3 regions of the Ruminococcus sp. J1101004sp1_RTP21198st1_B9_RTP21198_201120 genome follow, and region 2 is predicted to be linked to each of the others. Evidence: predicted binding sites of a transcription regulator. Region 2 holds the regulator's gene; each other region holds the start of a gene.

Region 1 (7,282 bases), on a different contig from region 2:
AACCTTCTTTAATGGTTACAGTTTACAGCAATAGGTGGGGTATAAAAATCCCAGATAAACTTATTCTTATATACAAAATGGAGACAGCCCTAAGGACTGTCTCCAATAAACTTTAAAATCTTTCGCTTCTATAACACTTCAAACTCACTTCAATGTCCACTTCAAAGTTACTTCAAACAATCTTCATTTTACTTTGAAGCATTTTCATTTAAACCGTTTTAATTCTTCCCCTTCCACTTTCTGAAGCTATCTTGTCAGCTTTATACCTTCAATACTATCTACTATAGCTTTCCGATTTCGCTCATGCAGGTACACCGGATTCAGTTTGCTTTCCCAGTAGCACTATCACCTTTGATAATTGTAATATTACGCTTTATTTCAAACTCATAATGCAATTTATTATTTTTTACAACTACTTTATGTTTACCTTTCATTCATTATCCCCTAAACATACTCTCCAGCAATAGCCAAAAATTCCTGCATATTATGAACGATCTGGTTTGTATTTAACACCTTAGCTTCGAATTTTCCCTCTCCAAAGTCCATAATATGGCGAAGATTTATCGTCAAGTCTTTATTTTCCGCAATTTGCATTATCCATTTTGCACAGTTGTCACCGCACACAGAGGCATTAAACACCCGATCATTTTCATCAAATGCCATGAGCATCAATGTTTTTACTCCACCCGATAAAGCTTTAGGAGATATCGGACCTAACACAGGGCTCTCAATTAAATGTGCCCCTACTACTTTCGATTTATCTACATCAAAAATCATCTCAACAGATAACGGATTTGTAATCCATTCATCCTCATACATATTATCAAAGTATGTGGGATGATGATAAACAGCCTCTTTCATATCACCTAAATAAATGTTTAACATTTAGCACCCCATATAATCAATACAGTCTGTGAAGTCCATAATTCATCATCTTCTTTTATTATATACACAAAGAGACCGGATCACCAGTTCCAGTCTCTTTTATTTTTATTATTCTCTTGTATAAATTAATACAACTTCGCACCCGCCGGAATATGGTTATCCACCATCAGAAGATGAAGTTTCTCTTCTCCCTCTTCCTCATGAATAGCGCTAAGGAGCATTCCGCAGGATTCAATTCCCATCATAGCTCTTGGCGGCAGGTTTGTGATTGCGATTAATGTTTTACCAACCAGTTCTTCCGGCTCGTAGAATGCATGGATTCCAGAAAGGATGGTACGGTCTGTACCGGTTCCGTCATCCAGTGTGAACTGAAGAAGTTTCTTGGATTTCTTAACAGCTTCGCAAGCCTTTACCTTAACAGCTCTGAAATCAGATTTGCTGAAGGTATCGAAATCTACCTGCTCTTCAAACAGCGGCTCAATTGTTACCTTGGAGAAGTCGATCTTCTCGTTTGGTGTAAAGAAGCCATTGTTGTCACCTGCCGGTGCTGCAACTTCTACGTTCTCTGCGGAAGCAGCGCTTCCTGCCTGAGCAGCATTATTTGCTTCGTTCTTAGCAGCGCCCTGGCTCTTCATTGTGGGGAAGAGCAGTACGTCACGGATGGCCTGGCTATCGGTGAGAAGCATAACCAGACGGTCGATTCCGTATCCAATACCACCTGTCGGCGGCATACCAATCTCAAGTGCATTCAGGAAGTCTTCATCTGTATGGTTAGCTTCCTCGTCACCAGCGTCTGCAAGAGCATCCTGTGCTTTGAAACGCTCGCGCTGATCGATCGGGTCGTTCAGCTCGGAGTATGCGTTACACATCTCCCATGTGTTGATGAAAAGCTCGAAACGCTCTACCTTGCTCGGATCAGTAGGTTTCTTCTTGGTCAGAGGAGAAATCTCGATCGGATGATCCATAATGAATGTTGGCTGGATCAGCTCTTTCTCGCAGTATTCCTCGAAGAAGAGATTGATGATATCACCTTTCTTGTGACGCTCCTCATACTCAATATGATGCTCAGCAGCAAGCTTCTTGGCAGCTTCATCATCAGGTACCTGATCGAAGTCGATTCCTGCATATTTCTTGATTGCATCGTTCATAGTCAGACGTTCGAATGGTTTGCTAAGGTCAATCTCGATACCATTATAGGAAATCTTCGCAGATCCGCACACCTTCTCTGCCAGGTAACGGAACATGGATTCCGTAAGTTCCATCATTCCTTCATAATCTGTATATGCCTGGTAAAGCTCCATCAGTGTAAATTCTGGATTGTGACGGGTATCAACACCCTCATTACGGAATACACGGCCAATCTCGTAGACTCTTTCAAGTCCGCCAACGATCAGTCGTTTCAGATAAAGTTCCAGTGAAATACGAAGCTTAACATCTTCATTCAGTGCATTGTAATGTGTCTCAAATGGTCTGGCAGCTGCACCACCAGCATTGGAAACCAGCATTGGAGTCTCTACTTCCATGAAGTCACGGCCAGCAAGGAAGTTTCGGATCTCTTTAATGACCTGAGAGCGCTTGATAAATACGTTCTTGCTCTCCTGGTTCATGATCAGATCTACATATCTCTGACGATAACGCATATCTGTATCTGTCAGTCCGTGGAATTTCTCCGGAAGGATCTGCAGGCTCTTTGATAAAAGAGTCATTTTCTCTGCATGAATAGAAATCTCACCGGTTCTGGTTCTAAATGCAAAACCTTCCAGACCGAAGATATCGCCGATATCAGATTTCTTAAAGTCTGCATAAGAATCTGCTCCGATAGCGTCTCTTGCAACATATACCTGAATGTTTCCCTGTAAGTCCTGGATATTGCAGAAAGAAGCTTTTCCCATGACTCTCTTGAACATCATACGTCCAGCGATTGCCACATGGAGCGGGCTGGCATCCATAATACTTCTTCTCTCTTCGTAGTCGTTCTTCTGAACTTCCTTCGCCTGCTCTTCATCAAGACCTGTTACATCCGGCTCTGTACGATCCTTCAGCAGCTCTGCTTCGTGTGCCTCATAAAGGTTCTTTACTTCCAATGAATGATGGGTCTGATTAAATTTTGTTATCTGAAATGGATCCTTGCCATTCGCCTGAAGCTCTGCCAGTTTATCACGGCGGATTTTCAGAAGCTGATTCAGATCCTGATTCTTCTGTTCTGCCACTTTTGTGCCTCCTTAAATATTACGCTGGATTTCCAGCACTTTGTACTTCATGATACCGGATGGCAGCTCTACTTCTACAATATCACCTGTGTGTGCGCCCATAAGAGCCTTTCCTACAGGAGATTCATTAGAAATCTTGCCTTCCAGGCTGTTTGCCTCTGTGGAGCCAACCAGCTTCAGTTCTATATCTTCGTCAAACTCGAAGTCATGTACTCTTACTTTACATCCTACGCTGATCTTGTCAAGATCGACTTCGTCCTCAACTACAACCTCAGCGTTCTTCAGGATTTTCTCAATTTCTTCAATACGCGCTTCGATATCTCTCTGCTCATCTTTAGCTGCATCGTACTCTGCATTCTCGGACAGGTCTCCCTGCTCTCTTGCCTCTTTGATCTTACCTGCTACTTCTTTTCTTTTTACTACCTTTAAATCATGCAGCTCTTCTTCCAGTTTTTTAAGTCCTGCATAGGTTAGTAAGTTCTTCTTTTCTTCCATTATAGCCTTACTCCCTTTCATTCCGGCGGCTTGTCGCCCCGTATCATACATTTCTTATATGCTGTTTCTCCCGGAAAATTCCATTACTATAAAAGTCCTGAACAAAAAGCTGCAGAAATATACCAACCACAGATAACATTCATTCGCCAAACAGTCCACTTTTATAATTGTTAATGCCTGCAGAAGCAGACATTTCATTACCCAAAAGGGTACAAATTCACTAGGATATTCACAGTTTCACCATTATAGCTAAATCAACAGGCATTGTCAAGACAGAAAAATAGCGAACAAATGTAAAAAAAGATGCCGCAGAACCACCATTTTCCGTGATTCTGCGGCATCTTACTTCTTAATTATGCTATTCTCTCAGAATATGCTTCTGAAAGGGGAAAAGTTATCCTTCGATGGCAATGTGTTTCTTCTCTTCCACTGCTGGTTTCGCTTCTTTCTTCGGAACAAACAGTTTCAGAATGCCATGTTTAAACTCAGCCTTAATATCCTCCTGCTGAACATCCTCGCCTACATAAAAGCTTCTGCTGCAGGCTCCTGCGTAACGCTCCCTGCGGATGTAATGACCGGATTCTTTCTCCTGCTCATCTTTGTCCAGACCTTTCTCAGCGCTGATGGTCAGGTAGCCATTCTCCAGGGAAGCCTTAATCTCATCTTTGGTAAATCCTGGAAGATCGACTACCAGCTGATAACCGTTATCCATTTCCTTAATATCAGTCTTCATAACGTGGCTGGCTCTCTTGCCATAAAGCTTCTTCTCGGTATCTTTCATTGCTTTATCATCATAATAGAATGGAAAATCATTAAAGAAATCATCAAATAAGTTCTCTCCAAAAATACTAGGCATTAACATAAGTCATCTCTCCTTTTTATATATGCTGTTTACCTTGTTTCTTGGAACTCGGGTGGTAGGGAATTCATAAAGCCTTTCGCTTTTGCTTTCTTTTTATCCCCTTCCTTTGTTCTAGTTGTAATATAGCACCTATTATTAGCACTGTCAAGAGGTGAGTGCTAATTATTTTGTGAAGATTTTGTGAACGCTACGGTCTGTGCTAGACGGATATCCACCGGACATCCAGCCCCCATCACATACTGCATAAAAAGGAACAACATATTTTTGCAACTTATCTTGCACTTTCACTGCTATCAACAAATGTATCTTCTGTTTATATATATTATTACCATGAATTTGCATTGCTCAGTCTACAATCCCCAATAACCAGTCTCTGGCATTAATACGTCGAATTCCCTCATATTGTTCTTCTGGTTCTTCATCCATTGTTAAGATAATCTTTGGATAATGATCTCGTATCGCCTGTAATGGCCTTAATTCTCTTAAAAGTGTATTTTCATCTCGTACAGTCAGTGCCACCTGGAAATATACTGTTCCCTTTTTATTCTGTGCCACAAAATCCACTTCATATGAATCGATTTTTCCAACATACACCTCATATCCTCGACGTAACAATTCCAGATAGACTATATTTTCCAGAACATGTCCTGCATCTGCCTGCCTCGAACCTAAAAGCATATACCTCATTCCAATATCAACTATATAATATTTTTCAAGAGTTTTTAAATATTGTTTTCCCTTTATATTATAACGTTTTGCCTGATATATAATATAACTCTCGCTAAAAGCCTCTAGATATTTTTCCACCGTTTTTGTATCAATTTTTCGCCCTTCTGAGGTCATCGTATCTGCAATTTTTTTTGATGACAATGGATTTCCTATATTATCAAACACAAATCTTAAGACACTCTTAAGCATCATAGTATCTGTAATTTTTTTTCTGTTTATAATATCCTTTACAACAATCGTATTATAGATTCCTTCCAGATAATCTCTGATCTCATCTGGCTGATTTTTTAATTCCAGTGTAAACGGAAATGAACTATTCTGCAAATACTCAGCATATTTGATTCCTCTGTCATTCATACTGCCAGTACTCTCCATATATTCCTTAAAAGACAACGGCAACATTTCAATCTGAATATATCTTCCTGAAATCATAGTTGCAATCTCACTGGACAACATATATGCATTGGAACCAGTCACATAAATATCTATGTTTTTTTTAATATAAAGACTGTCCAACACTTTCGGAAAATCTGTTACATTCTGAATTTCATCAAGGAAAATATATGTCATTTTTCCATCAATCAGACGTTCCTTTAAATATTTATATAATTTCCTGTAATCTGTCAGTTCTTCATAATCAAGATCTTCAAAATTAATAGAAATAATCTGTTCTTCCTCAATCCCATGCTCTTTTAAATAATTGCGATAAATTTCCAGAAGCATAGATTTTCCACAACGTCGTACACCTGTAACAATTTTAATCAACTGCTTATCTTTCCAGGCTATCAGTTTTTCTAAATATTCTTTTCTTTCTATAATCATAATAATGCTCCTCTCTTTACTAATTATATTCCAAAAGCAACAAAAAAATCAATAGTTTTAGGATTGTAGTCCCAAAACTATTGATTTTTTATTTTTATTGGAACAAAAATTAACTTACTAGCTGCTTCTGATAATTTACTGATGGCAATAGATCTTGCAGATGGCATTACTTTCCACAGCACTCCACAATGGCCTTTTCCACATCTTCTATCTGGAATGGTTTTGCCAGATGTGCGGTCATGCCGGCTGCGAGACATCTTTTTGCATCTTCCTCAAATGCATTTGCAGTCATTGCAATGATCGGAACTGTTTTTGCATCCGCCCTGTCCATAGCACGTATGGCTTTTGTTGCTGCGATACCATCCATAACAGGCATCATGACATCCATCAATATGGCATCAAAGGTTCCCGGAGAATTACTTTCGAAGTACTCCACCGCCTGTCTGCCGTTTTTTGCAACTGTAACCTTCGCACCGTCATCAGTCAGCAACATTTCTATGATTTCAGCATTAAGCTCATTATCCTCGGCTGCCAACAGATGCAATCCACGAATATTATATTTCTCTGCAATCTCAAAAGGAATGGTAATGACAAACACAGATCCAACTCCCACCTGACTTGTCACTTCAATACTTCCATGCATCTGCTCAATCAATCCCCTGGCAATCGCCATTCCCAGACCAGTTCCCTGATAAACACTACGGGCATCTGTTTTTTCCTGTGAGAACGGATCAAAAATGCGGCTCAGGAACTCTGCACTCATCCCTATACCTGTATCAGAAATTGTCCATCTGTATGTACAGATCCCATCATGTACATCTACAGCCTCCATTACCGTGGTAATCTTTCCTCCCGGCCGGTTATACTTAATGCAGTTTCCATAGATATTCAGAAAAATCTGGCGAAGATGCAGTGAGCTTCCATAGACATAAGGATAGGGAATATCCTCCTTATTTTTCTCATAAATCCACTGAATATCCTCATCTGCTGCCCTGTGTGTGATAATGCTCTCAATCTCATAGACCAGATCTTTAAGACAGATATATTCATGAGTCAAAACAATATGACCTTCCTCTATTTTGCTCATCTGCAGAACATCATTAATAAGGGAAAGTAAATAATCCGCTGCTATCTTCATCTTTTTATGATTTTCCCGTATCAGTGCTTTATCCTCAAAATGGGTCTCATCAATCTTTAACAGACCAATAATACCATTCAAAGGTGTCCTGATATCATGGCTCATACGGCTTAGGAAATTCGTTTTCGCCCTGCTCTCGGC
Region 2 (7,282 bases):
TCTCAATACCGGAGCAAAAGCCGGTTTCTTTCATCATTTCAATATCAAAGTTGGTACGCTCGGAGATACGCTGGGCTTCCAGAAGCTTGTCTTCGCTTTTAAAGTAGTCTACCCGTTCTTTTAATTCCTCTTCAATGGCAATGGCCGCTTTCTGAATCTGCTCCGCTGGTACTACATAATGGGAAGCAGGGAAAATACCGATGTGCGCAAGCTGGCATTTGATCTCTCCGGTAAGCACATCAATCTCGGAGATACGGTCAATCTCATCTCCGAAAAACTCAACTCTGATAGCAGTATCTGAGCTGTTAGCAGGAAAAATCTCCAGAGTGTCACCACGGACGCGGAAGGTACTTCGGTGGAAGTCCATTTCATTTCGGGTGTACTGAATGTCGATCAGCTCCCGGATAACCTCATCACGATCCTTAGTCATGCCAGGACGCAGGGAAATCATCATGTCCTGAAATTCCTGAGGAGAACCCAATCCATAGATACAGGACACAGAAGAGATGATAATAACATCTTTTCGCTCTGACATGGCGGCAGTGGCAGAAAGACGGAGTTTGTCAATTTCATCATTGATCGCAGAGTCCTTGGCAATATAAGTGTCAGAAGAAGGCACATATGCTTCGGGCTGGTAATAATCGTAATAGGAGACAAAGTATTCCACTGCGTTCTCAGGGAAGAATTCCTTAAACTCACCGTACAGCTGTGCTGCCAGAGTTTTATTATGGGCCAGGATCAGAGTAGGCTTATTCAGCGCCTGAATAACGTTTGCCATAGTAAAAGTTTTACCAGAGCCGGTGACACCAAGCAGCGTCTCAAACTGATTTCCCTCTTTAAATCCCTTTACCAGTTTCTCAATAGCCTGTGGCTGGTCGCCGGTTGGTTTATACTCGGAATGTAATTCAAAATGATCCATATAAGTCCTTTCTTTTATAAAATCAAACACGCTTTAACTGTTTTCAGTATAGCATCCTTTTTTATAAAAGTACAGCAGAATCGAATATTTGTTCTACTCTCTGAAATGCCAGAAGCATTCCAAAACTTTAATTGACAGACATACCTATAGTGCGTTATCTTAAAAAAGAAAAGCGTTATTGTTCACGACCTGACCAGTAACACGCATCGCGATGTACAGAAATTATGCAAAATTATCAGGAGTGCCAGAAATGGAAGAAAAACAAAGAAATAAAAGATATGTGCTGCGGAAGCTTTTTTTTGCCTCTTTATATCTTAGTACGTTTACTTTTGGCGGCGGATATGTGATCGTTACTTTATTAAAGGAGAAATTTGTGGATCAATATCACTGGATCGATGAGGAAGAAATGCTGGATCTGGTGGCAATCGCACAGTCATCTCCAGGAGCGATTGCAGTAAACGGAGCAATTGTGGTGGGATACAAGCTTGGGGGAATACCGGGAATGCTGCTGTCTGTTCTGGGGGCTATTATTCCGCCAATGGTGATCCTGTCCCTGATTTCCTTGTTTTATGATGCATTCCGCTCTAATTATTACATAGCAGCTCTTTTGAAAGGCATGACTGCCGGCGTAGGTGCTGTGATCATTTCCGTGGTATACGACATGGGGAAAAACGTGGCGAAGTCAAAAGACTGGGTAAATGTGATTATTATGGTCATCAGTTTTTGTGCAAGCTATTTTCTGAAGGTGAACATTATTTATATAATACTTATTGTGGCTGTATTTGGATTTGCGCGTACATTTGTGAAGGAGGGATGGAAAAAATGATTTATCTTCAGCTCTTTTTCAGTTTCCTTCAGATCGGTGCATTAAGCTTTGGAGGCGGATATGCAGCAATGCCTCTTATACAGGAACAGGTAGTGACTATGCATGGCTGGATTTCCATGGAAACTTTTTCGGACCTTGTGACCATTGCAGAGATGACCCCTGGTCCTATTGCAGTAAATTCCGCAACCTTTGTAGGAACCAGGATTGCAGGTCCTGGGGGCGCAGTGGTGGCTACTCTTGGCTGTATTTTACCCTCCTGTATAATTGTAACCCTGCTGGCATATATTTACACGAAATATCGGAAAATGTCCCTTCTCCAGGGAACTCTTACATCCCTTCGTCCGGCGGTTGTGGCCATGATCGCCAAGGCAGGAGTTACCATTTTAGTATCATCTTTTTTTATAAATGGTGCAGTGGAACTGTTTCGGGAAAACATATGCATTCGAATGGTGGTATTCTTTACTGCCGCACTGGTGCTTTTGAGAAAATATAAAATGAATCCCATTCTGGTGATGGTTTTGTGCGGTGTGGCCAATATGGCGTTTTGCGCGGCTGTCGGAAGCTGACTGGAAAAGATATGCCAGCTGACTTTCGTATATGGTGCTGCCGCAGGTGGGCAGCACCTGTGTTTAGAAGAAAAATAAGGAGGACAACAGATTGAACATATGTGTATATGGTGCTTCAAGTGCGCTGCTTAAAAATATTTATTATGAAAAAACAGAAGAGCTTGGAAGAGCAATGGGAAAAAGAGGTCACGGTCTGGTGTTTGGCGGCGGAGCTACCGGAATGATGGGAGCAGCAGCCAGAGGCGTGGCAGCAGAAAATGGTTACATACTTGGAATTGCTCCCCGATTTTTTGACCAGCCTGGAGTTCTGTATGAGAAATGCACGGAATTTATTTTCACAGAGAATATGAGAGAGCGCAAAAAACTTCTGGAAGAAAAATCAGATGCTACGATCGTAGCACCTGGCGGAATTGGTACCTACGAGGAATTTTTTGAGATTTTTACCTTGAAAAGCCTGAAACGTATTGACCGCCCAATTGTGCTGTATAACATTGACGGATATTATGACAAGATGAAAGCATTGCTGGAGTACACAGCAGAAGAGAAATTCATGGATTTTTCCGTGCTGGATCTGGTAGTTTTTCTGGATGAGCCGGCGGCAGTTCTTGATTATCTGGAAAATTATAAAAAATAGAGGCTGCTATTCAGCAGGTACTGTTTTGCGAAACGTATAACTGTGAAGATACTGAACAGTTACAAAACGGACATGTCGCTTATGGGCGGTATTCCTATACAGGAAAGAAGATGTCAGGGGAAATTTTCTCAAGGCATCTTTTTCATTTATGCGGCAGCAAACATAAGACTGCGTTGGCAGATACCTGGTAGTATCTTTGTTACCCCCAAAGGTATTGCAGTAAGGAGAATTTAGCCGGAATGGTAAAGTATAGGGTAAAAATCATCAAAAAAGATGAAAAAAATTTGTAAAAAATATTGACAAAAGGAATACTGAGGTGTATCTTAAGAACATAGATGTTAGCACTCCTAAATAATGAGTGCTAACAAAAGGAATTCGAAGAAGCCAGACGGAAATCAGAATCAGGTTTGACCGTCTGCTTTTCAGGAAGGAGCAGATATTTCATGGATGAAGTATTAGATGAGCGCAAACGGAAAATACTGAAAGCAATCATCAAAACTTATATGGAAACAGGCGAGCCTGTAGGTTCCAGAACTATTTCCAAGTATCCGGATCTGAATGTCAGCTCTGCTACCATCCGAAATGAGATGTCCGACCTGACGGATATGGGCTACATCGTACAGCCCCACACCTCAGCCGGAAGAATTCCATCAGATAAAGGCTATCGCCTTTATGTAGATGAGCTTACCAGGGAGAAGGAAGCCGAGATCGCAGAAATCCGTGATCTGATGATTGAGAAATCAGATAAGATGGATAAGGTGCTCAAGCAGGTGGCGAAGGTTCTTGCCACGAATACCAATTATGCGGCTATGGTTGCGGTTCCCCAGTATAAGGGAAGCACCCTGAAGTTCATTCAGCTTTCACGAGTCAATGAGCGGCAGCTGATTGCCGTAGTTGTATGTGAGGGTAATGTCATTCGGAACCAGATCATTAATATTGATGAGGAGATGGATGACCAGACGATCCTGAAGCTGAATCTTCTTCTTAACACGAACCTGAACGGCGTACCCATCCAGGATATTAATCTGGGCATGATTGCCAGATTGAAAGAACAGGCGGGTAGCCACAGCGGTGTGGTTGCAGATGTGCTGGACGCAGTCGCAGCTACGATTCACGTGGACGAAGAAGATATGAAAGTATATACATCGGGAGCGACCAACATATTTAAGTATCCAGAGCTTGCAGATACATCCAGAGCCAGTGAGCTGATTTCCACTTTCGAGGATAAGCAGGAACTTGCGGATATGGTCCGTGAGGAAATGGGAGATCCGGAGAACACAGGAGTTCAGGTATACATCGGGGATGAAGTTCCGGTACGTACCATGAAAGACTGCAGTGTGGTCACAGCTACTTACGAGCTGGGAGATGGAATGCGTGGAACTATTGGAATTATCGGTCCCAAGCGAATGGATTACGAGAATGTAGTGGACAGCTTAAAGAAATTAAAAGTCCAGCTTGACGAAATGGTAAATAAGAAAACCTAGAAAGGCGGTTGAAAGCGTGTCAGAAGAAATGAATAAAGAAGCCGAAGTACAGGAAGAAGCAGTTGACATTCCGGTAACAGACGGAAGCGAAGAAGAGGCAGCAGATACAGCCCAGACAGCAGAAGAGGAGACTTCCGAAGAACCTGCACAGACAGAAGAAACTGAGCAGTCAGATCAGGAAGCAGAATCTCAGAAGGAACCGGAAACCAAGACAAAAACTTCTTTCTTCGGCAAGAAGAAAAAAGAGAAAGATAAATTTGAACAGCAGGTCGAGGAGCTTACAGACAGACTGAAGCGCAGCATGGCTGAATTCGATAACTACCGTAAAAGAACGGAGAAAGAGAAATCCAGCATGTACATCATCGGTGCCAGGGACATCGTTGAAAAAATGCTTCCGATCGTGGATAACTTCGAAAGAGGTCTTGCACAGGCACCGGAGGATGATCCATTTGCAGAAGGCATGAAGATGATCTATAAGCAGATGATGACAGCCTTTGATGAGATGGGTGTGAAGCCAATCGAAGCTGTAGGCAAGGAATTTGATCCGAATCTGCATAATGCAGTGATGCATGTGGAGGACGAATCCGTTGGCGAGAACATCGTCGTAGAGGAATTCCAGAAGGGATATACTTACAAGGATTTCGTTGTAAGACACAGTATGGTAAAAGTTGCTAATTGACAGAGAGCAGCTTGGAGAATCAAACTTCATCGACATTTTCTAAAAACAAAGTATAAATGTTACTGTTCGTGCAATGGACAGCAACCATGAATTTTTAAACAGGAGGAAAATTATCATGGGAAAAATCATTGGTATTGACTTAGGTACAACAAACAGCTGTGTAGCTGTTATGGAAGGTGGACAGCCAACCGTTATCGCAAATACAGAAGGATCCAGAACAACACCATCTGTTGTAGCATTCACAAAGACAGGTGAGCGTCTGGTAGGTGAGCCTGCAAAACGTCAGGCAGTAACAAACGCAGAGAAAACAATCTCTTCCATCAAGAGAGAGATGGGTACAGATTACCGTGTAACAATCGACGATAAGAAATATTCCCCACAGGAAATTTCTGCTATGATTCTTCAGAAACTGAAAAAAGACGCTGAAGGATACCTTGGAGAGTCTGTTACAGAAGCAGTTATCACTGTTCCGGCATATTTCAATGATGCTCAGCGTCAGGCAACCAAGGATGCTGGTAAGATTGCAGGTCTTGATGTAAAACGTATCATCAACGAGCCTACAGCAGCAGCTCTTGCATATGGTCTTGACAATGAGAAAGAGCAGAAGATCATGGTTTATGACCTTGGTGGTGGTACATTCGATGTTTCCATTATTGAGATTGGTGATGGCGTTATCGAAGTTCTGGCAACAGCTGGTAACAACCGTCTTGGTGGTGATGACTTTGACCAGAGAATTACAGACTATATGCTTTCTGAGTTCAAGAGAACAGAGGGCGTTGACTTAAGCAACGATAAGATGGCTCTTCAGAGACTGAAAGAAGCTGCTGAGAAAGCTAAGAAAGAGCTTTCTTCCGCAACAACAACCAATATCAACCTGCCATTCATCACAGCAACAGCTGAAGGACCGAAGCATTTTGATATGAACCTTACAAGAGCTAAATTTGACGAACTTACACACGATCTTGTTGAGAAAACAGCAGAGCCGGTTCGCCGTGCACTTTCTGATGCAGGTCTTACTGCTTCTGATCTTGGACAGGTGCTTCTGGTTGGTGGATCTACACGTATCCCGGCTGTACAGGATAAAGTAAGACAGTTAACTGGCAAAGAGCCAAGCAAGGCCTTGAACCCAGATGAGTGTGTTGCACTTGGTGCTTCTATCCAGGGTGGTAAGCTTTCCGGTGAGGCTGGTGCAGGTGACATCCTTCTTCTTGATGTTACTCCACTTTCCCTGTCCATCGAGACAATGGGTGGTATTGCAACACGTCTGATCGAGAGAAATACAACTATTCCGACCAAGAAGAGCCAGATTTTCTCCACAGCAGCTGATAATCAGACCGCTGTAGATATCAATGTATTACAGGGCGAGCGTCAGTTCGCGAAAGACAACAAGTCCCTTGGACAGTTCCGTCTGGATGGAATTCCACCAGCACGTCGTGGTGTTCCGCAGATTGAGGTTACATTCGATATCGATGCCAACGGTATTGTAAATGTATCTGCTAAGGATCTTGGAACAGGTAAAGAGCAGCACATTACAATCACAGCTGGTTCTAACATGTCCGAGTCTGATATTGACAAGGCTGTTAAAGAAGCTGCTGAGTTCGAAGCTCAGGATAAGAAACGTAAAGAGGCAATTGATACAAAGAACAATGCAGACTCCATGGTATTCCAGGTTGAGAATGCACTGAAAGAAGCAGGCGATAAACTGGATGCAAATGACAAAGCTTCCGTAGAGGCTGACTTAAATGCATTAAAAGATATCCTTGCTAAATATGCAAATACAGATGAGATCGGAGATGCTCAGGTCGCTGAGATCAAAGCTGCTCAGGAGAAGATGATGGAAAGTGCTCAGAAGCTTTTCGCAAAGATGTATGAAGCACAGAACCCACAGGGCGGTGCTGGTCAGGCAGGCCCGGGACCGGACATGGGAGGAGCTTCCCAGGGCGGTAACGAGGCAGGTTACGGCGATGATGTTGTAGATGCTGACTACAAAGAGGTTTAATTGAATAATAAGTTCCAATATTTCGGAACATGAAACTACAGCCCGGTCATGATTCATGACCGGGCAGTGGTGGTGAAAGACATATTACAGGAATTGCGCCGCTGGCGTCTTCCATAAGATAACCAAATACAAAAAGTTAGGAAAAGAAATCATGGCTGATAAAAGAGATTACTAT
Region 3 (7,282 bases), on a different contig from region 2:
GCTCCCTGTAACGGGGGAATTCCGTTATCTCCTACTTGTTCCTTCAGAGATAAAACTCCGGAGTGATCTTCGGCTGAATCTACTTGCGGCGGGCTTACACCATCCCCGTCTCGCTGAAAAGATTGCTGCTGTCTGTGTCTGCACAACCTTAAACGTTCAAAATCAGCTTACTGTCTCCATCACAGTCTTTAACTATTCTGTTTCCCGTCTATTATAATGGTCTGAATTTCTATATGTCAAGTGTTTTTCCGCTGAAAAAATGGGGAGAATAGGGGAAAATAATGCTGAATTTGTGGATTTTCCGGGGTGCTGTGAACAATTCACACTCTTTTAATAGTTTTACATAAAGAAAAGTGGTATAATGCAATTACGTATTGGGAATTTTATGTACTATTTTAAGAAAGGATTTTATATGATTAGGAAAAATCTTCATATGAAAATAAAGCGGATTTTCTGTGGAATCCTGACAGCAGCAATGCTGCTTGGGCAGACGGGCGCTGTCTGGGCAGAAGCTACAGACACTGCCAGCGAATCTCCCACTCCTACTCCGGATCCGCATACCGAATATTATGCACAGGCAGCTGATACCGATTCCATTGAGGGTTGGCCGGAGGGTCCTAAGATTGAGGCGCAGTCAGCAGTTCTCATGGACTTAAATACAGAAGCGGTCCTGTATTCCAAGAATGCCAATACTCAGCTTTACCCGGCCAGTATTACCAAGCTTCTCACCTGTCTTCTTGGATGTGAGAACCTGGACGTGAACGCACAGCTTACCCTTTCTCAGCAGGCGGCTTACGGAATTGAAGCGGGAAGTTCCACCATTTATGGTGATGCCGGAGAGGTTTTTACAGTTGAACAATGTCTTATGGCACTGATGCTGGAATCAGCCAATGAAATGGCACTTGGTATTGGGGAAGAGGTTTCCGGTTCTGTGAAGAAGTTTGTAGAGCTGATGAACACCAGAGCCCAGCAACTTGGATGCAAAAACACCCATTTTAATAACCCTAACGGACTTCCTGATGAGACTCATGTAACCACCGCAGGCGATATGGCAAAAATAGCCAAGGCTGCATGGCAGAATCCACTTTGCAGGAAATTTTTCACCACAGATCTTTATGAAATTCCGCCTACCAATATTTTTACAGAAACCCGCTATCTGCTCAATCATCACAAGATGATGGCTGGCCGGGATTACGCCTATGATGGTGTTCTGGGTGGAAAAACAGGCTACACAGATGTTGCCGGTGCTACTCTGATCACCTATGCCAAGCGTGGAAATATGACCCTGGTTGCAGTTGTGATGAATTCCGTAAATGGCGCCTGGGCTGACACAAAGAGCCTTCTGGATTACGGTTTCGACAATTTCGAATGTAAAAAAGTAAAAATCAGAAAGAATCCTGTTCCGAAGAAAAATCTTCCAGGTGAGCAGTATCTGCTGAATAATTGCGGAAATACTTATCCATTCTACTACACAAAAAATGTATACGTGACCGTCCCCACAGGAACAGACCTCAGTGTTCTTACCAAGAAACAGGCCATTCTTTCCAACGCTGTGGGACCATTGAGATTAAAGAGCAAGTATTATTTCAATGGTCAGATGGTTGGATGGGGAATGCAGTATGAACGGTCGATCATGACCAGTCTGCTGACAACACCGACTTTATAGAATAAGGGCTAAGAATGAAAACTGCATTACGCATTTTCGTTCTTAGCCCTGTATTATTTTTATTGTAACTCCTCTACTTTACACAATATTCTTTTATCTCTTTATTCGAAATGCCCCTATTACTACAGTTTCTTTCCTCAACTCTTATACCAGAATTTCAGGCATTTCACCTTAATATTTGAAGGATTTGCTATTAATTTTCCTATATTCAGCTTCATGGTTTTTGTCTTTCCCGGTTTTATATTGACCTTGAAGGTTTTGGTTCGGGTCATTTCTTCATTAATGGTCATGGTGAATTTCAGCTTCACTTTGGTGATGGTACTTTTGGATTTATTGGTGAAACGGGTTGTGTAAATGGTTTTGCCGGAATCCGGATAATATTTATAGCCTTTCACTTTTACCTGAAGCTGTTTCAGTTTTGGCTTGGGGGCAGGCTTTTTGCCGACGATCACGGTTATGGTTCTCCGCTTGCCATTTACCAGGGCACTTACCTTGGCCGTGCCAGGCTTCTTTGCGATCAGGAATCCTCCGGCTGCATCAACGATCTTTTTATTGCTGGATTTCACTTTCTTGATGGTGATGCTTCCACCGCCGGTTTTGAAAACATAATTGGAAAACATGGTGGTATCCCCCACCTTCAGGGAGATGGAGCTGGAAACAGTTATGACTGTTTTCGCTACTGTGAAGGTTACCTTTTTCGTCTGATTTCCATATTTGAAAATGAAATCCGCCGAACCTGCTTTTGCAAAATATACGCTCACCTCAAAGCTGTCATTGGATTTTGGAGTAATGCCTGTAACCTGTGCCACCGATGAGTCCGAAATACTTACAGAATATTTGGACGAATCCTTATTTGAATAAAAAACATAAGGATCGTCAACCGTTACCAGAAACACTCCTGTGGTTTTGTCGTAATTGTTTTCCGGAGGATAAATGGCAATATCTGCGTTTTTGCGATTTTCCCGTACATTTACCGAGATGGAAAAATCTACGTTCTGCTCACTTGGAAAACTATCGTAATTTACAAATATTTCCATCAATTCCATTTCATCAGATTTGGAGAAGGTGGCTGAGCCCTGCAGCACCGTACCTCCGTTTGAATATAAGGGTATGCTGTCGTCATCCAGATACACGCTTGCCCTGCCTGGTGTCAGACTGGAGCTTTGAAAAGTCATAGTCACATCTACCTTGTAATCCATGGAGTCTTCATGAGGGATCTGATAACCAATATAATAGCGGAATTCGTCTCCATCCCACACATTCATGCAGCCCGTTCCGCTGAGTTTAAAACCATCCGAGGTAACTTCCTTGGTAATAGCAGCCTGCGCCCGCAGCGGACCAAAGAGAACCATCAGCAGTGTTACAAAGAAAAATGTCAGAATGTATTTCCCAAACCTGTAAAAATAATTTCTTAAACTCATAAAATCCCCTCCTTTTTATATGCTGTTGTTGTATTACTTATAAACAGCATATGTGATTGGAGAGGATTTTTCTATTAACCAAATGTTAGTTTTTCATTCATTACAAGCAGTAGTTATTTACTGCTCTTCTTTCTTCAGTCTCCGTTTGGCACGATGAGCATCACGTTTCTGGCGGATTTCATCGGCTTCTTCATCTGTTACATTGGTGAGCTTCTTAATTACATAATACTTATTGTCTTCCGTTCGGCGAATCCTGATTTTTCCCAGTACAAAGCCGTGCTCCTGACAAAGGGACACACTGTAATAAACCTTGGAATTATTCATAAACCAACGTATCTTACGCTTGGCCGGATTATGGCATAATGGACATTTCGTGCTGGTTACTTCTCGGTCCTTCATGGCTTTTTCGCGGGAATAGAACTCTCGGGATACATATTTATCATAGGTTGGATAGGATATGTGAATCTCTTCACGCTTACTCTTGGGATTCTGATACACGTCCAGGGATGAGTTTGGAAAAATGTATTTATCTTCTATTTTCTGGAGAATACATGCAGTATAATAAGCATCTCCCAGAGCACGGTGAAAATCCATTTTCTTCTCCACGCCCATTTTATCAGCAGCAAATTCCAGGGCACGGCGCTCGTCATTTTCTTCATAACGAATGGCAAATAATTTCTGCACATCATAATAAGTCACAGGACCTTTCAGCAGGGAAAGTTTTCCATAATATTTCATGTTCCGCTGCAGTTCCATTACATCCTGATTTCCCCAGGTAAAGAATATATATTCTTCGCCACACCATTCCAGAAATTCCGTGATGGCCTGTGGGAAAAGAGTTCCTTTCTGCAGATCCTTATAATTCATGTGAATCACTTCATGGATGCTGTCATGAATCCAATTGTACACCTGGGGCTTGATCAGACGCTGAAAGCTATCCACAATTTCTTTCTCTTCATTTAGTTTTATGGCGCCGATTTCTATGATTTCAAAAGGCAGACGGCTGTTAGACCACCTTTTTCCCCCTGGACTCTGATTCCATTCCAGGTCAAATACAATATAATTCATGAGTAAATTCCTTCTCTGAAAATGTTTTTGTTACTGTGAACGGAGTAACAGTAACATGTTTTTGCCATCCACGATTACTGCAGCAGCATCTTGTTTTCACGCTCTGAAGCCTGTTTGAAAAAGGCTTTCTGCAAGATATGCATCACAATTTGTGAGAGATTTTTGTTCTGTCTTTCGCAGTCATCAACAATTCCAGACAAGTATAGCAGACAGGTGAAATGATGTAAAGACATAAGAAAAAACCTGCCGGTGGGTAGCCGGCAGGAAATGAGGGGGTATGAAACAAAATCTATGTAAATTAGAAAATCGTCTTAAAATGAAACACAATCTAAAACACAATCTATATAAAAGAAGCTGTTTACCATTATTTCAATATCGCTGAATAATCCATACACTGCAAGCACATCAAATAAAACATGCTCTGCCGCTTTCACTCGTTACTTATGTAAGTCGGCAATATCAGCCGCCGCTTCTGATTTACGGCTAATGCACACTATATATTATCTATTTCAATCATCTATTTCATCGGCACGAAGCAGGTGAACTACTCCGCGCCAATTATTATCTGTTATCAATTTCCCACGGAAATTCTTATCTATTAAAACAACTCTTTCCCCGGGAATCAGCCTTCAATAGAAATAAATTTTTTCTCTTCAGGCACTTTCTTCTTCGCTTCCTTCGGGAAAGTAACAGTCAGAACACCATTGTCATATTTCGCATGGATGTCCTCATGCTCCAGTTCCTTACCTACATAAAAGCTTCTGGAGCACTGTCCGGTGTAACGCTCTCTGTGAACGTATTTACCGTTATTGTCTTTCTCATCTTTATTCTCGGTTCTGGAAGCCTGAATGTTCAGATAGCCATCCTTCAGCTGAATCTTCACATCCTCTTTATGGAAGCCTGGAAGATCAATGCTCAGCTCATAATTTCCATCCACATCCTTAATATCTGTCTTCATCAATTCAGCAGCTCTGTAACCTCTGTGATTCTCTCTTTCTACAGGTAATCTCATCCAGTCATCAAATAAATCTTCTCCAAAAATACTAGGCATTAACATAATCCATTCCTCCTTATATTGTGAACACTTGCGTGTTTAATTAACATCTTTGTTCAAACTGGAAGATTTCTTTTTCTCTCTTCCTTTGTTCTGTATGTAATATAACATGTATTGTTAGCACTGTCAAGAGGCGAGTGCTAATTTCACATTTTTTTCACATTTATCTTAAATGAAAAACTAAATTTGTGTCCTTTTCACATTTTCCTTTGTGAATCTCCAGAAATTCTGGTACAAACGGACTGCCTCTCCATTTTCCTCTACTGCATCTGTATTTCCAGTGATTGCATTGTAGATCATGGCAAATGCCAGACTCTCCATTGCCCCGGCATATTACACTGGTTCCGAGGTAACTCCTGAAGTGACAGTTACCCACAGTGGTAAAACCCTGGTAAAAGACAGGGATTTCACTGTAACATACCACAACAACATTGAACCAAGCAGTTATTACAATTCTCCGTGGGTTGGAATTGATGGAATTGGAAATTACCAGGGGTATGTAACCAAATCGTTTACTATAAACAGAGCTGACATCAGCAGCTGCACGGTTACGCTTTCCAATGAAAGCCTTACCTACACAGGCTCCTCTTTACGCCCAAACGCCACAGTAAAAAGCGGGGACAAGGAATTAACCCTGAACCAGGATTATTACGTTTCCTACAGAAACAACTGAGATGCAGGTACTGCTTCCGCAATCCTCACTGGAACTGGAAATTACACTGGTTCTGTTACGAGAGACTTTACCATTAAACCATTGGATATCAACCGCTATTCCGCTTCCCTTTCCCAGTATTCCTACACCAGTGACGGAACAGAGAAATGCCCGGATGTTACCGTTACATACGGAGACAAGACACTTGCGGCAGGCACTGATTTCACAGTTTCTTATAAAGATAATGTGAAGGAAGGTACTGCTACTGTAACTATTACTGGAGCTGGAAATTACACCGGCATTATTAACACAACCTTTACGATCACAGCTGCTCCTTGCAAGGATGACTCGGACGCAGGAAAAGATAATCCTGGTAAAGATGATTCTGGTAAAGACGATTCTGGTAAGGATGATTCCGGTAAAGATGACTCTGGTAAAGACGATTCTGGTAAAGATGACTCCGGTAAAGACGATTCCGGTAAAGATGATTCTGGTAAAGATAACTCTGGTAAAGACGATTCCGGTAAAGATAACTCCGGTAAAGATGATTCCGATAAAGGCAACCAGAACAGCAGCATGAAAAAGGCGAAAACCCTTACCGTAAAAGGCTCTGCTACACGCGCAACCTTAAAGAAACTGGTTTCAAAGAAAAAATATTATGTACGGATCCGCACCTACAAAGTTGTAAGCGGCAAAAAATATTATTCCAAATGGAGTTCCAAAAAATCCGTAAAAATTAGATAATGTCAAATGCCAGGCAGCGTCTTTGAACGACGCTGCCTGGCATTTTTTCATAAATCTTCCAAACCTACCTGAAGATTCTATATTCTCTGTGTAACTATTCAGCACCTTCACAGTTACAACCTCCGCAAAATAGTACATACCTACTGAATAGTTATTTTTCTGTTTAAGTTTTTCTCAACTCAGGAAATTCTCAATGATCACATTTTCCGCCTCAGCTTCCGTCATTCCAAGAGTTCTTAGCTTCAGAAGCTGCTCATCGTTAATTCTTCCAATAGCGGCCTCATGAACAATTGCAGCATCCACATGCTTCGCCTGGATTTCCGGGATAGAACCCACCTCTGCATGATCCATAATAATGGAATCACACTGGATATGTGCGTGACATTTGTTCTTTCCAACAGCCTTCGGATGGAAAACCTGGGAAGAGTTTCCCTTTCCAACAGAACGGGAAATAATCTGTGCAGAAGATCCCGCTCCGTTCATACAGACTTCAATATCAGACTCCGCTTTCTGCTCCCCATCTGTCATCAGACGTTCCAGAACAAACAGCTTGGAATCTGCATCCATTGAAACATTTGTGGTACGGATTGTGGAGTCAACACCTTTGATCTGAACGGTATCCAGCGTAAATACGGAGTTCTCTCCAAGCTCAATATTAGTTACCGGATTCAGCACTC

Evidence for each region. The regulator HrcA, encoded in region 2, represses chaperone genes, less so after heat shock. The targets are predictions, from matches to a motif close to TGTTAGCACTCNNNNNNNNNGAGTGCTAACA.
Region 1: AB5618_RS17755 (Hsp20/alpha crystallin family protein) is a predicted target of HrcA. The motif match lies at 4,586-4,616, and genes of this name have one in related genera.
Region 3: AB5618_RS04980 (Hsp20/alpha crystallin family protein) is a predicted target of HrcA. The motif match lies at 5,325-5,355, and genes of this name have one in related genera.

What each region holds. Positions count from the first base shown of each region.
Region 1 is NZ_JBCOMI010000033.1:17,403-24,684, forward strand. Features, by position in the region: gene AB5618_RS17740 (DUF4869 domain-containing protein) at 445-885, opposite strand; gene lysS (lysine--tRNA ligase) at 1,011-3,095, opposite strand; gene greA (transcription elongation factor GreA) at 3,108-3,590, opposite strand; gene AB5618_RS17755 (Hsp20/alpha crystallin family protein) at 3,985-4,452, opposite strand; gene AB5618_RS17760 (ATP-binding protein) at 4,798-6,003, opposite strand; gene AB5618_RS17765 (response regulator) at 6,170-7,282, opposite strand, start outside.
Region 2 is NZ_JBCOMI010000019.1:41,071-48,352, forward strand. Features, by position in the region: gene uvrB (excinuclease ABC subunit UvrB) at 1-919, opposite strand, end outside; gene AB5618_RS13670 (chromate transporter) at 1,170-1,745, shown strand; gene AB5618_RS13675 (chromate transporter) at 1,742-2,311, shown strand; gene AB5618_RS13680 (TIGR00730 family Rossman fold protein) at 2,403-2,945, shown strand; gene hrcA (heat-inducible transcriptional repressor HrcA) at 3,389-4,429, shown strand; gene grpE (nucleotide exchange factor GrpE) at 4,446-5,108, shown strand; gene dnaK (molecular chaperone DnaK) at 5,224-7,107, shown strand; gene dnaJ (molecular chaperone DnaJ) at 7,259-7,282, shown strand, end outside.
Region 3 is NZ_JBCOMI010000005.1:157,232-164,513, forward strand. Features, by position in the region: gene AB5618_RS04960 (D-alanyl-D-alanine carboxypeptidase family protein) at 434-1,666, shown strand; gene AB5618_RS04965 (hypothetical protein) at 1,804-3,087, opposite strand; gene AB5618_RS04970 (3'-5' exonuclease) at 3,205-4,155, opposite strand; gene AB5618_RS04975 (DUF6783 domain-containing protein) at 4,252-4,335, opposite strand; gene AB5618_RS04980 (Hsp20/alpha crystallin family protein) at 4,778-5,212, opposite strand; gene AB5618_RS04985 (hypothetical protein) at 5,508-5,882, shown strand; gene AB5618_RS04990 (hypothetical protein) at 5,964-6,605, shown strand; gene AB5618_RS04995 (SufD family Fe-S cluster assembly protein) at 6,780-7,282, opposite strand, start outside.